One region of the Streptomyces sp. NPDC053541 genome, then DNA from elsewhere that is predicted to be linked to it. Evidence: predicted binding sites of a transcription regulator. Region 1 holds the regulator's gene; the other holds the start of a gene.
The links. The regulator HrcA, encoded in region 1, represses chaperone genes, less so after heat shock. The targets are predictions, from matches to a motif close to TTNGCACTCNGNNNNNCNGAGTGCNAA.

Region 1 (7,447 bases):
CGCGAGTACGCCCGGGTCACCCAGGACAACTTCCGCCGCACCGGCGCCGCCACCGCGCCCTTCGGCCTCAGCGCCAAGCACAAGGTCGCCGACGCCCTCGTCTACAAGAAGCTCCGCGAGGCCTTCGGCGGCCGGCTGCGCGCCGCCGTCTCCGGCTCCGTCGCCCTCGCCCCCGACATCGGCTACTTCTTCTCCGGCGCCGGCATCCACATCCTGGAGGGCTACGGCCTGACGGAGTCCTCCGCCGCCTCCTTCGTCAACCCCGGCGAGGCCTACCGCACCGGCACCGTCGGCAAGCCGCTGCCCGGCACCGAGGTCCGGATCGCCGACGACGGCGAGATCCTGCTCCGCAGCCCCGGCATCATGGAGGGCTACCACGGCCTGCCGGAGAAGACCGCCGAGGTCCTGGAGTCCGACGGCTGGTTCCACACCGGCGACATCGGCGAACTGTCCGCCGACGGCTACCTGCGGATCACCGACCGCAAGAAGGACCTCTTCAAGACCTCCGGCGGCAAGTACATCGCCCCGACGGAGATCGAGGGCCAGTTCAAGGCCGTCTGCCCCTTCGTCTCCAACATCGTGGTCCTCGGCGCCGACCGGAACTACTGCAGCGCGCTCATCGCCCTCGACGAGCCCGCCATCCTCGGCTGGGCCGCCGAGCACGACCTCGCCGGCAAGAGCTACGCCGAGGTCGTCGCCTCCCCGCAGGTCGAGAAGCTCGTCGAGGGCTACGTCGCCCGCCTCAACGAGGGGCTGCAGCGCTGGCAGACCATCAAGAAGTTCCGCCTCCTGCCGCGCGACCTCGACGTCGAGCACGGCGAGCTCACCCCGAGCCTCAAGATGAAGCGCCCCGTCGTCGAGCGGACCTACCAGCACCTGATCGACGAGATGTACGAGGGCGCGCGGGAGGCCTGACCTGCGGATCTCCCTCGCGGAGGGAAGTTTTCCACAGGCTCGGCGGGGCCGTCGGGCAGTACGGGACAATGGCTGCATGCCTTCCGTACTGCCCGATGGTGAGCCCATGCCCGAGGACGGAGCGCTGCCCGCGAGCGCCCTGCAGGGCGCCGGGGAGCGACCGCTCGGGTTCTATCTGCACGTGCCGTACTGCGCCACCCGGTGCGGTTACTGCGACTTCAACACCTACACCGCGAGCGAGCTGCGCGGTGCCGGCGGGGTGCTCGCCTCGCGGGAGAACTACGCGGGGCAGGTCGTCGAGGAGATACGGCTGGCCCGCAAGGTGCTCGGCGACGACCCGCGCCCCGTGCGGACCGTCTTCGTCGGCGGCGGCACGCCCACGCTGCTCGACGCGGACGACCTCGTCACGATGCTCGCCGCGATCCGGGACGAGTTCGGGCTCGCCGAGGACGCCGAGGTGACCACGGAGGCCAACCCGGAGTCCGTCGACCCCGCGTATCTGGCCACCCTGCGCGAGGGCGGCTTCAACCGGATCTCCTTCGGCATGCAGAGCGCCCGGCAGCACGTCCTGAAGGTCCTCGACCGCACCCACACGCCCGGCCGCCCCGAGGCCTGCGTCGGCGAGGCGCGCGCCGCCGGCTTCGAGCACGTCAACCTCGACCTCATCTACGGCACCCCCGGCGAGACCGACGAGGACTGGCGGGCCTCGCTCGACGCGGCGATCGGCGCCGGACCGGACCACGTCAGCGCCTACGCGCTGATCGTCGAGGAGGGCACCCAGCTCGCCCGGCGGATCCGGCGCGGCGAGATACCCATGACCGACGACGACGTGCACGCCGACCGCTACCTGATCGCCGAGGACGTGCTGTCCGGGGCGGGCTTCCAGTGGTACGAGGTGTCCAACTGGGCCACCTCGGAGGCCGGCCGCTGCCTCCACAACGAGCTCTACTGGCGCGGAGCCGACTGGTGGGGCGCCGGCCCCGGCGCCCACAGCCACGTCGGCGGGGTGCGCTGGTGGAACGTGAAGCACCCGGGCGCCTACGCGGCCGCGCTGGGCGAGGGACGCTCCCCGGGCGCCGGACGCGAGGTCCTGTCGGACGAGGACCGGCGCGTGGAGCGGATCCTGCTGGAGCTGCGGCTGCGCGAGGGCGTCGAGCTGGGCCTGCTCAAGCCGGCCGGCCTGGCCGCGGCCGGGCGTGCCCTCGCGGACGGCCTCCTGGCCCCGGAGCCGTACGCCGGGGGCCGCGCGGTCCTGACCCTGCGCGGGCGGCTGCTGGCGGACGCGGTGGTGCGGGACCTGGTGGACTAGCGCCTGTCCGGCGGATCAGGGCCGGACCCGGCCCTGATCCGCCGCAGGCCCCCGCGCCGTTCGCCGCCACGCGCGGGGGGCCGCTACGGCGCCGTCACGAAGTCGATCAGTTCCTCCACGCGGCCCAGCAGCTCCGGTTCCAGGTCCTTGTAGGAGGTGACCCGGGACAGGATGTGCTGCCAGGCGGCGCCCGTGTGGTCCGGCCAGCCGAGGGCGCGGCAGACGCCGGTCTTCCAGTCCTGGCCCCGGGGCACCGTGGGCCAGGCCGGGATGCCGAGGGCGGCGGGCTTCACGGCCTGCCAGACGTCGACGTACGGGTGCCCGACGACGAGGACGTCGGGGGAGGAGACCTGGGCGGCGATGCGGGACTCCTTGGAGCCCGGGACCAGGTGGTCGACCAGGACGCCGAGCCGGGCGTCCGGTGCGGGCGCGAAGGCGTCGACGATCGCGGGCAGGTCGTCGACGCCCTCCAGGTACTCGACGACGACGCCCTCGATCCGCAGGTCGTCGCCCCAGACGCGCTCGACCAGCTCCGCGTCGTGCCGGCCCTCGACGTAGATGCGGCCCGCGCGGGCCACCCGGGCCCGGGCCCCCGGGACGGCGATCGAGCCGGAGGCGGTGCGGGTGGGGCGGGAGGGGGCGGGGCGGGAGGGACGGACCAGCGTCACCGGCCGCCCCTCCAGGAGGAAGCCGCGCGGCTCCATCGGGAAGACCCGGTGCTTGCCGAAGCGGTCCTCCAGGGTCACCGTGCCCGCCTCGCAGCGGATCACCGCCCCGCAGAAGCCGGTCGAGACCTCCTCGACGACCAGGTCGGGGTCGGCCGGCACCTCCGGCACGGGGGCCGAGCGCTTCCAGGGCGGGGTGAGATCCGGGTTGTAGCTGCGCATGGCCCCGATTCTCGCCGATGGGGCGTCAGTCTCCCGTCACCGCCCGCTCGTTCGGGCGACGCCGCGTCGCCGGGCCCGCGCCCCGCCCACCCCGCCGCCCGCTACGAGACCGCGAAGCGGCGGGCCAGTTCGTCCCGCTGGCGCCGGACGAACGCCGCGTCCACCGCCGCGCCGTGCCCCGGCACGTACACCGCGTCCTCGCCGCCCAGCGCGAGCAGCCGGTCCAGGGCGGCCGGCCAGCGGGCCGGGAGGGCGTCCGGGCCGGCCTGCGGTTCGCCGGACTCCTCCACCAGGTCGCCGCAGAAGACCACCTCGGGGGCGCCCGGCACGCAGAGTGCCAGATCGTGGCCGGAGTGCCCGGGGCCGACGTTCGCCAGGAGCACCTGGCGGTCGCCCAGGTCGAGCGTCCACTCGCCGCTCACCAGGTGCCGGGGCGCGACGAGGACCTCGGCGGCCTCCGCCGCGGCCGCCTCGTCCACCCCGTGCCGTACCGCGTCCTGCCGCAGTTCCTCGGCCTCCCGCCGCAGCAGCGCGTCCACGCCGACCGCGCCGAACACCTCCGCGCCCGCGAAGACCGCCGTGCCGAGGACGTGGTCGAAGTGCGGATGGCTGAGTGCGATGTGCGTCACCCTGCGGCCGCCCGTGAGAGCCGCCACATCCGCGTGGAGCTCGGCGCCCTGCGCGAGCGTGGCGCCCGTGTCGTACAGCAGCACCCCGTCCCGCCCGATCACCAGGCCCGCGGTGGCGTCCCAGCCCGCCAGCCTGCGGCGTCCCACGCCCTCGCCGAGCCGCTCCCAGCCGTAGGCTTCCCAGTCCACGTCCCGCGTCACGTCCATGCCGCGACGCTATCCGGTCCGGCGCGGTCGACGCCGCCTCCTTGCCAGGAGCGATGCCCGCCGCCGTACACTGGCCGCGGGATCGCTGGCACTCGGACAGGGGGAGTGCCAAAAGCGGAGCAACCGGAACCGGAAACAGCTGGAGGTGCGCGCGATGCTCAGTGAACGCAGGCTCGAGGTGTTGCGCGCCATCGTCCAGGACTACGTCGGCACGGAGGAGCCCGTCGGCTCCAAGGCGCTCACCGAGCGCCACCGGCTCGGCGTCTCTCCGGCCACCGTGCGCAACGACATGGCGGTCCTGGAGGAGGAGGGCTACATCGCCCAGCCCCACACCAGCGCCGGCCGCATCCCGACCGACAAGGGCTACCGCCTCTTCGTCGACCGGCTGGCCGGCGTCAAGCCGCTGTCCACCCCGGAGCGGCGGGCGATCCACAACTTCCTCGACGGGGCCGTCGACCTCGACGACGTCGTCGGCCGCACGGTCCGGCTGCTCGCGCAGCTGACCCGGCAGGTCGCCGTCGTGCAGTACCCCTCGCTGACCCGTTCGACGGTGCGGCACGTGGAGCTGCTCTCGCTGGCCCCCGCCCGGCTGATGCTGGTGCTGATCACCGACACCGGCCGGGTCGAGCAGCGGGTCATCGACTGCCCGGCGCCCTTCGGCGAGACCTCCCTGGCCGACCTGCGGGCCCGGCTCAACAGCCGTGTCGTCGGCCGCCGTTTCGCGGACGTGCCGCAGCTGGTGCAGGACCTGCCCGAGTCGTTCGAGGACGCCGAGGACCGCGGTACGGTCTCGACGGTGCTCGCGACCCTCCTCGAAACCCTCGTGGAGGAGCACGAGGAGCGGCTGATGATCGGCGGCACCGCCAATCTCACCCGCTTCGGACACGACTTCCCCCTGACGATCAGGCCCGTCCTGGAAGCCCTGGAGGAGCAGGTCGTGCTCCTCAAGCTGCTCGGCGAGGCCAAGGAATCAGGCATGACCGTGCGGATCGGGCACGAGAACGCCCACGAGGGCCTCACGTCCACGTCCGTCGTCTCGGTCGGCTACGGTTCCGGCGGCGAGGCAGTCGCCAAACTCGGCGTGGTCGGACCGACCCGCATGGACTACCCCGGAACGATGGGAGCGGTACGCGCAGTGGCACGTTACGTCGGACAGATCCTGGCGGAGTCGTAAGTGGCCACGGACTATTACGCCGTACTGGGCGTACGCCGCGACGCGTCGCAGGACGAGATCAAGAAGGCCTTCCGCCGACTCGCCCGTGAACTTCACCCGGACGTGAACCCGGACCCGAAGACGCAGGAGCGGTTCAAGGAGATCAACGCCGCCTACGAGGTGCTCTCGGACCCGCAGAAGAAGCAGGTCTACGACCTCGGCGGCGACCCGCTGTCCGCCTCCGGCGGCGGCGCGGGGGCCGGTGGCTTCGGCGCGGGCGGCTTCGGCAACTTCTCGGACATCATGGACGCCTTCTTCGGTACGGCGTCCCAGCGCGGCCCGCGGTCGCGCACCCGGCGCGGCCAGGACGCGATGATCCGCCTGGAGGTCACCCTCGAGGAGGCGGCCTTCGGCACCACGAAGGACATCCAGGTCGACACGGCCGTCGTCTGCACCACCTGCTCCGGCGAGGGCGCCGCGCCCGGCACCTCCGCGCAGACCTGTGACATGTGCCGCGGCCGCGGTGAGGTCTCCCAGGTCACCCGGTCCTTCCTGGGCCAGGTCATGACCTCGCGGCCCTGCCCGCAGTGCCAGGGCTTCGGCACCGTCGTCCCGACCCCGTGCCCCGAGTGCGCGGGCGACGGGCGGGTCCGCTCCCGCCGCACGCTCACGGTCAAGATCCCGGCCGGTGTCGACAACGGCACCCGGATCCAGCTCGCCGGCGAGGGCGAGGTCGGCCCCGGCGGCGGCCCGGCCGGCGACCTGTACGTGGAGATCCACGAGGTCCCGCACGAGGTCTTCCAGCGTCGCGGCGACGACCTGCACTGCACGGTCACGCTGCCGATGACGGCGGCGGCGCTCGGCACGAAGGTGCAGCTCCAGACCCTGGACGGTCTGGAGGACGTCGACATCCGCCCGGGCACCCAGTCCGGCCAGTCGATCCCGCTGCACGGCCGCGGCGTCACCCACCTGCGCGGCAACGGCCGCGGCGACCTGATCGTGCACGTCGAGGTCCAGACCCCGACCAAGCTCGACCCGGAGCAGGAGCGCCTGCTGCGCGAACTGTCCAAGCTCCGCGGCGAGGAGCGCCCGCAGGGGCAGTTCCAGCCGGGGCAGCAGGGGCTGTTCTCGCGTCTGAAGGACGCGTTCAACGGGCGCTAGGCCGGCGGGTGGCCCGGTTGCCGGGGGTCCGGGGGTTGTCCCCCGGGGCGGCACAGGCAGCCGGGGCAGCAGGGGCTGTTCTCGCGTCTGAAGGACGCGTTCAACGGGCGCTGACGTCCCCACGTCGTCGAAGGGCGCCCCTCACTCTCCGTGGTGAGGGGCGTCCCTCGCGTTTCGGGCGGGTCGGCGGGGCATGACACGATGCCTGCATGTCCACCGCACTGAACGATCTCGCGCGTCTTCCGATCGTGCAGGCCCCCATGGCGGGTGGCGCCTCCTCTCCCGAGCTCGTCGGTGCCGTGTGCGAGGCCGGGGGGCTCGGCTTCCTGGCCGGCGGGTACAAGACGGCCGGCGGGCTCTACCAGGAGGTCAAGCGGGTCCGTGCGCTGACCGCGCGGCCCTTCGGGGTGAACCTGTTCATGCCGCCCGGCGGGCAGCCCGCCGACCGCGCCGCCGTGGAGGTCTACCGGCACCAGCTGGCGGGCGAGGCCGGCTGGTACGAGACCGAGCTGGGCGATCCGGACCAGGGCCGGGACGACGCGTACGACGCCAAGCTGGCGATCCTGCTCGACGACCCGGTGCCGGTGGTCTCCTTCACCTTCGGCTGCCCCGACCGGGACGCGCTGGACGCGTTCGCCCGGGCCGGTACGTACACGATCGTCACCGTCACCTCGGTCGAGGAGGCCCGGACCGCCGAGCGGGCCGGGGCGGACGCGATCTGCGTGCAGGGCGTCGAGGCCGGCGGGCACCAGGGCACCCACCGGGACGACCCGGCCGACGCGCCCGGCGGGGGCGGCGGGCGGGGCCGCGGGCTGCTCGCGCTGCTCACCGAGGTCCGGGAGCACGTGCGGCTGCCGATCGTCGCGGCCGGCGGGATCATGCGCGGCCGGCAGATCGCCGCCGTGCTCGCGGCCGGTGCCGACGCGGCCCAGCTGGGCACGGCCTTCCTGGTGTGCCCGGAGTCGGGCGCGCATCCGCTGCACAAGCGGGCGCTGACCGATCCGCTGTTCACCCACACGGAGCTGACCCGGGCGTTCTCGGGGCGTCCGGCGCGCGGTCTGGTGAACCGTTTCATGCGGGAGCACGGGCCGTACGCCCCCGCCGCCTACCCCGAGGTGCACCATCTGACCGCCCCGCTGCGCAAGGCGGCCGCGACGGCCTGCGACCCGCAGGGGATGGCCCTGTG
Region 2 (7,447 bases), on a different contig from region 1:
CGCACCCGCTCCCCCACCGGCACCTCGGTGTCGACATCGGGCTCAGCGGACTCATCAAGTGGATCTGCTATCCCCCGGTCAACAGCGAGGCCGCCGGCCTGGACGTCGTCAGGAGCTGCGCCGGGCAGTTCGAGGGGCGGTTCGCCGTTCAGCTGCTGCGGGACTGCCTGGTGCTCCTCGATTCGGCGCTGTCCAGCCGGGAGATCGAGGCCCTGTGGCTCGCGGGGACGTTCCGGGCGTTCGACCTGGAGCGCCTCGGGATCGACGGGCGGGTGTGGTTGCGCCGGGTCGCCGAGATCTGCGCGGAGCGGATCCGGCGTGACGACCCGTCCTTCACGCCGGTCGCCGCCGCCACGGCGGTGCCCGGGCCCGTGCGGGAGAAGGTCCTCGACGAGATCGGGACGGCCGGGCCCGCCCTGGAGCAGGCCACGGCCGACCACGCGTACCACCCGATCGACGGTGTCGTCCCGGCGCTGCGCCGGGCGGCCGAGGTGGACGCGGACCTCGGCTTCCGGCTGTTGCTGCGGGCGCTGAAGGGGTACTTCGTGCCGATCGGCGAGGCCCGTTACGAGCGCTTCCTCGCGCTCGGGGACGAGCTGGGGCTCGGCGAGGACGTCGTGGACGACCGGGACTTCAACGTCTGGTCCGATCTGGTCGACTGACCGCGCGGGGCACGGTGGGGGCGGACGGGGTCAGCCCGTCCGCCCCATCGTCTTCAGGTGCGCCGCCAGGCGGTCGTACTGCTCGCGCACGCCCGCCTCCATGCCGGCGGCCAGCGCCTGGTCGCGGATCTCGCTGGTGGGCCAGAAGGAGGTGCTGGTGAGGGCCGTGCCGCCGTCGGGGGTGGCGTCGAAGGAGAGGGTCACGCGGACCGGGGCGGCGCCCGGCATCTGTTCGAAGAGCTCCGTGTAGACCAGGCGCTCGGCCGGGACGATCTCCTCGTACGTGCCGGAGAAGACGATCTCCTGGCCGTCGGGGCCGCGCTGGCCCCAGCGCCAGGCGCCGCCCGGGCGCAGGTCGATCTCGCAGACGGACATGGTCAGGGCCTCGGCCGCGTACCACTGCCGGACGTGTTCGGGGCGGGTCCACGCCTCCCAGACGCGGGTGACCGGTGCGTCGAAGGTGCGGGTGATGACCAGCTCGCGGTCCGCCGGGGTGGTCAGCAGCGTGATCATGGGCTTCTCCCGCCGTACGGAGGGCCGAGGGGCTCCTCCACCAGCATCCCCCCGAACGCCCGAGGGCGGCACCCCCAGCAGGGAGTGCCGCCCTCGGCAGGACCGGAGCCGATCGGGAGATCAGGCTCAGAAGTCCATGTCACCGCCCGGCATGCCGCCGCCGGCCGGCGCGGCGGCCTTCTCCGGCTTGTCGGCGATGACGGCCTCGGTGGTGAGGAACAGGGCCGCGATGGAGGCGGCGTTCTGCAGCGCGGAGCGCGTCACCTTGGCCGGGTCGATGATGCCCTCGGCGATCATGTCCACGTACTCGCCGGAGGCGGCGTTGAGGCCGTGGCCGACGGGGAGGTTGCGGACCTTCTCCACCACGACGCCGCCCTCGAGGCCGGCGTTCACGGAGATCTGGGTCAGCGGGGCGGCCAGCGCCTTGCGGACGATCTCGGCACCGGTGGCCTCGTCGCCGTCGAGCTCCAGCTTCTCGAAGACCGAGCCGGCCTGCAGCAGGGCCACGCCACCACCGGCGACGATGCCCTCCTCGACGGCGGCCTTCGCGTTGCGGACGGCGTCCTCGATGCGGTGCTTGCGCTCCTTGAGCTCGACCTCGGTCGCGGCACCGGCCTTGATGACGGCGACGCCACCGGCGAGCTTCGCCAGGCGCTCCTGGAGCTTCTCGCGGTCGTAGTCCGAGTCGCTGTTCTCGATCTCGGCGCGGATCTGGTTCACGCGGCCCGCGACCTGCTCGCTGTCACCGGCACCGTCGACGATGGTGGTCTCGTCCTTGGTGATGACGACCTTGCGGGCGCGGCCCAGGAGGTCGAGACCGGCGTTCTCCAGCTTGAGGCCGACCTCCTCGGAGATGACCGTGCCGCCGGTGAGGATGGCGATGTCGTTCAGCATGGCCTTGCGGCGGTCGCCGAAGCCCGGGGCCTTGACGGCGACGGACTTGAAGGTGCCGCGGATCTTGTTGACGACCAGGGTCGACAGGGCCTCGCCCTCGACGTCCTCGGCGATGATCAGCAGCGGCTTGCCCGACTGCATGACCTTCTCCAGGAGCGGGAGCAGGTCCTTCACGGAGGAGATCTTGGAGTTGACGATGAGGATGTAGGGGTCCTCGAGCGCGGCCTCCATGCGCTCCATGTCGGTCGCGAAGTACGCCGAGATGTAGCCCTTGTCGAAGCGCATGCCCTCGGTGAGCTCAAGCTCCAGACCGAAGGTCTGGGACTCCTCGACCGTGATGACGCCTTCCTTGCCGACCTTGTCCATGGCCTCGGCGATGAGCTCGCCGATCTGGGTGTCGGCGGCGGAGATGGAGGCGGTGGAGGCGATCTGCTCCTTGGTCTCGACCTCCTTGGCCTGGTCGAGCAGCGCACCGGAGACGGCCTCGACGGCCTTCTCGATGCCGCGCTTGAGGGCCATCGGGTTGGCGCCGGCGGCGACGTTGCGCAGGCCCTCGCGGACCAGCGCCTGGGCGAGAACGGTGGCGGTGGTCGTACCGTCGCCGGCGACGTCGTCCGTCTTCTTGGCGACTTCCTTGACCAGCTCGGCGCCGATCTTCTCGTACGGGTCCTCGAGCTCGATCTCCTTGGCGATGGAGACACCATCGTTGGTGATCGTGGGGGCGCCCCACTTCTTCTCGAGGACGACGTTGCGGCCCTTCGGGCCGAGGGTGACCTTGACGGCGTCAGCGAGCTGGTTCATGCCGCGCTCGAGACCGCGCCGGGCCTCCTCGTCGAACGCGATGATCTTGGCCATGTGAAGTGGTCCTCCCGGACATGGGGTGGATAACGCTCCTGGACCGCGCCGACGCCCGCGACGGACGGCCCGCGCTCCTCGTGGTTCCTTCCCCACTCGGTCCGCGACCTCGTCTGCCCGATCCTCGTAGCACTCTCAGCGTGAGAGTGCTAACGCCAATGATTAGCACTCGACCTAGGCGAGTGCAAGCGACTACGGAGGATCCGCCCGCCCTGTGGACAACCGCCGGGACCGGTCGCGGACGGGCGCCGGGGTGGCCGGCGACGGAGGCCGGGGTGGCCGGGGACGCGCGAGGGGCCCGCATCCCTGCCGGGATGCGGGCCCCTCGACGGAAGTGCGTCGGTGGCCGATCGCGCCGCGCTCAGACGGCGAGCTTGACCATGTCCGCCTGCGGACCCTTCTGGCCCTGCGAGATCTCGAACTCGACCCGCTGACCCTCTTCGAGGGTGCGGTATCCGTCCATCTGGATCGCGCTGTAGTGGACGAAAACATCCGCACCACCGTCGACCGCGATGAAGCCGTAGCCCTTCTCCGCGTTGAACCACTTGACGGTGCCCTGAGCCATGCCTAACTCCCCTATTACTGGCCCTTGCGCGGATCCGCACTTCGCGGACCCGGGTCAGACCCTGCGCCGGAACGCGTCGACCGCGGCTGAATGTATCTGCCCAACTGCCCTCTGCAACAGGTCAATCGGACGAGAATTCTGGGCACGCCGGAAAGGGGAATTGGGGAGAATTCACTGAATCACGGGGCAAGTCGGGCCCGGCAAACGGCGCAGATGGGGCACAAGAGGCGGGCACATTGGCTGCTTCTTGTCAGGTCGGGGCGCATTCTCATATGCACCTGGCATGCGCAGCGGAGGGGGCTTCCCCAACTCTATCGCGCTCAACCATGCAGAATTGCCCCTTCCGCTTCTTCTCGCGGAAGGGGCAATTCAGGATTCACCGGTACCCGCCGGTAGGGTCAGCCTCCGGCGACGGCCGGGATGATCGAGACGCCGGCGCCGTCCGGCGTGGCCGTCTCCAGGCCCTGCTCGAAGCGCACGTCGTCGTCGTTGACGTACACGTTGACGAAGCGGCGCAGCTTGCCCTGGTCGTCCAGGACGCGGGCCGCGATGCCGGTGTGGTTCTTCTCCAGGTCGGCGATGACCTCGGCGAGGGTGGCGCCCTCGGCCGGGACCTCGGCCTGGCCCCCGGTGTAGGTGCGGAGGATGGTGGGGATGCGGACGTTCACGGCCATGGCGGTCGTCGTACCTCTCTGAGTCAGTGGGCCAGGCCCGCGTCGCGGAACGCGTCCAGGCTCGGGCGGATGGTGGCGGTCGCCTGAGAACTGTCGGCCACGGCGTCCAGGGTCTTGAGCCCGTCACCGGTGTTGAGCACGACGGTGGTGAGCGACGGGTCGATGACGCCGGCCTCGACGAGCTTCTTCGTCACGCCGACGGTCACGCCGCCCGCGGTCTCGGCGAAGACGCCCTCGGTCTGCGCGAGCAGCTTGATCGCGTCGACGACCTGCTCGTCGTTCACGTCCTCCACCGCGCCGCCGGTGCGCCGGGCGATGTCGAGCACGTACGGGCCGTCGGCCGGGTTGCCGATCGCGAGGGACTTGGCGATGGTGTTCGGCTTCTGCGGGCGGACGACGTCGTGGCCGGCCTTGAAGGCGGCGGAGACCGGCGAGCAGCCCTCGGCCTGGGCGCCGAAGATCTTGTACGGCTTGTCCTCGACCAGGCCCAGCTTGATGAGCTCCTGGAGCCCCTTGTCGATCTTCGTCAGCTGCGAGCCCGAGGCGATCGGGATGACCAGCTGGTCCGGGATGACCCAGCCGAGCTGCTCGCAGATCTCGTACGCGAGGGTCTTGGAGCCCTCGCCGTAGTACGGGCGGAGGTTGACGTTCACGAAGCCCCAGCCCTCGCCGAGCGGGTCGCCGATGAGCTCCGAGCAGAAGCGGTTGACGTCGTCGTAGTTGCCCTCGATGGCGACCAGGTCGCCGCCGTAGACACCGGCCATGACGACCTTGCCCTGCTCCAGGTCGTGCGGGATGAACACGCAGGAGCGGAAGCCGGCGCGGGCGGCGGCGGCGCCGACGGCGCCGGCCAGGTTGCCGGTGGAGGAGCAGGAGAGGGTGGTGAAGCCGAAGGCGCGGGCGGCCTCGATGGCCTGGGCGACGACCCGGTCCTTGAAGGAGTGGGTCGGGTTGCCGGAGTCGTCCTTGACGAAGAGCTTGCCGGGCTCGACGCCGATCGCGCGGGCCAGGTTGTCGGCCTGGACGAGCTTGGTCCAGCCGGGGTTCAGGTTCGGCTTCTCGGCGACGTCGGCCGGGACGGGGAGCAGCGGGGCGTAGCGCCAGATGTTCGCGGGGCCGGCCTCGATGCGCTTGCGGAGCGCCTCGGGGTCGCCGGTCGGCAGGTCGTAGGCGACTTCGAGGGGGCCGAAACAGAGCTCACAGGCGAAGATCGGGCCGAGCGGGAAGGTCTCGCCGCACTCGCGGCAGGAGAGTCCGGACGCGGGACCGAGGTCGACGGTGGCGGGGGTTCCGGAAGCGGGTGCGACGGTCTGTACAGCCATGGAGGCGAGGCCCTTTCTCCTCATCTTCCTCATGACGCATTTCGCCATGAGACGGATTTGGCACCTTCCCTAGCCGGGGACCTCGCTGGAGACGACGGAACCGACTGGAGGGTTGCCGGGGCTTCAACGGGCCGTATCCCTCTGCCCCTCTGGATGAGCGGTATTCGATTGTGAGACGCGGTCGGCACCCCGACATGCATCGGGCTTCCGCGTTGTTCAAGACTGTAACCGAAGCCTTCGACGGTGGAACCGGTCGTCCGATCCGCGAGATGGAGATCACGTTGCTGGAAGAAGTGGAGCGCTGGCTGGCCCGGCGGTCCTGGTCCGTGGCCGACCGTCCGCTGGAGGCGGTGCTGGCCGCGAAGCGGGGCACCCGGGTCAGCGTGGTGCTGCCCGCGCTGAACGAGGAGGCGACGGTCGGCGCGATCGTCTCGGTGATCCGCCGCGAGCTGATGACGGACGCGGTGCCGCTGGTGGACGAGCTCGTGGTGATCGACTCGGGGTCCACGGACCGGACGGCCGAGGTGGCCGCGGCGGCCGGCGCGCGGGTGGTGGCGCGGGACGCGATCCTGCCGCGGCTGCCGGCGGTGCCGGGCAAGGGCGAGGTGCTGTGGCGGTCGCTGATGGTGACGGGCGGGGACGTGGTCTGCTTCGTGGACGCGGATCTGCGGGACTTCTCGGCGGACTTCGTGACGGGGATCGTGGGGCCGCTGCTGACCGATCCGGACGTGGCGTTCGTGAAGGCGATGTACGACCGCCCGCTGGGCGACGCCCCCGGTCAGGGCGGGCGGGTGACGGAGCTGGTGGCACGCCCGCTGCTGAACCTGCACTGGCCGCAGCTGGCCGGTTTCGTGCAGCCGCTGGGCGGTGAGTACGCGGCGCGGCGCTCGCTGCTCGAACGGCTGCCGTTCCCGGTCGGGTACGGGGTGGAGCTGGGCCTGCTGGTGGACGCGCTGCACACGGTGGGCCTGGACGCGCTCGCGCAGGTGGACGTGGGCGTGCGGAAGCACCGGCACCAGGACGGGCAGGCGCTGGGCCGGATGGCGGCGGCGATCTACCGCACGGCCCAGCTGCGGCTGTCCCGCGGGCACCTGGTGCGGCCGCGGCTGACGCAGTTCGAGCGGGGCGAGGGCGGCGCGGGAGCGCCGGGCTTCGTGCCCCGTACGTACGCGGTGGACACGGAGGAGCGCCCGCCGATGGCGGAGATCGCGGAGTACGCGGAGCGGCGCCGCGTGGCGTAACAGCCGATAATGGGTCTTTCTGCCTAGATTTCCCTCTCATGCGGTGCAGAACGGAAAGGGCGCTGGGGGCGGCCGTCGCGGTGCTGGTACTCCTCCTGGGCGGCGCGGGGCCGGCCGGGGCGGCGGGCACGGCCCCGGAGCGCCGGACGCCGATCGCCGAGCGGGACGCGGGCGCGGAGCGCCTGTGGCTGCTCGGCGGGCTGGGTGTGGCGCTGGCGGCGACCGGCGTGGTGGCGCTGGCGGCGGTGCGGGCCGGCAGGGAGCGGTGAGGCGCCCGAGACTTCCGGGTTGGGCGGGACTCCCGGGGCGGGCGAGGGCCCTGGGGCACACGAGATCCCTGGGGTTTCCTGGCGCGAATCCGCGCGTCTCGAATCCGCACGTTTGAGCGTTTACCGGACGGGCTAGGTTCGCCGTATGGCTTCTGTCCTCGTGGCATCCAACCGCGGCCCCGTCTCGTACACCGTGCGCGACGACGGCTCACTGGACACCCGGCGGGGCGGCGGCGGGCTCGTCTCGGGGCTGAGCGCCGTGTCGTCGGGCGTGTGGGTGTGCGCGGCGCTCGGCGAGGGCGACCGCGAGGCCGTGCGGCGCGGGGTGGCCGAGCCGGGCGTGCGGATGCTGGACATCGACCCGGAGGTGTACGCGGACGCGTACAACGGCATCGCGAACTCGGTGCTGTGGTTCCTCCACCACCATCTTTACGACATCCCGCGCGAGCCCG

Region 2: the regulator HrcA is predicted to act here: its motif matches at 3,087-3,113, upstream of groL (chaperonin GroEL).

What each region holds. Positions count from the first base shown of each region.
Region 1 covers NZ_JBITXM010000012.1:101,469-108,915, forward strand. The annotation lists gene ACIGW2_RS29070 (AMP-dependent synthetase/ligase) at 1-915, shown strand, start outside; gene hemW (radical SAM family heme chaperone HemW) at 992-2,224, shown strand; gene ACIGW2_RS29080 (DUF3097 domain-containing protein) at 2,308-3,111, opposite strand; gene ACIGW2_RS29085 (MBL fold metallo-hydrolase) at 3,213-3,947, opposite strand; gene hrcA (heat-inducible transcriptional repressor HrcA) at 4,102-5,121, shown strand; gene dnaJ (molecular chaperone DnaJ) at 5,122-6,261, shown strand; gene ACIGW2_RS29100 (nitronate monooxygenase) at 6,471-7,447, shown strand, end outside.
Region 2 covers NZ_JBITXM010000001.1:121,175-128,621, reverse strand. The annotation lists gene ACIGW2_RS00675 (hypothetical protein) at 1-662, shown strand, start outside; gene ACIGW2_RS00670 (SRPBCC family protein) at 693-1,175, opposite strand; gene groL (chaperonin GroEL) at 1,302-2,924, opposite strand; gene ACIGW2_RS00660 (cold-shock protein) at 3,286-3,489, opposite strand; gene ACIGW2_RS00655 (MoaD/ThiS family protein) at 3,888-4,163, opposite strand; gene thrC (threonine synthase) at 4,187-5,509, opposite strand; SAM riboswitch class I at 5,503-5,645, opposite strand; gene ACIGW2_RS00645 (glucosyl-3-phosphoglycerate synthase) at 5,767-6,726, shown strand; gene ACIGW2_RS00640 (hypothetical protein) at 6,765-6,995, shown strand; gene ACIGW2_RS00635 (trehalose-6-phosphate synthase) at 7,141-7,447, shown strand, end outside.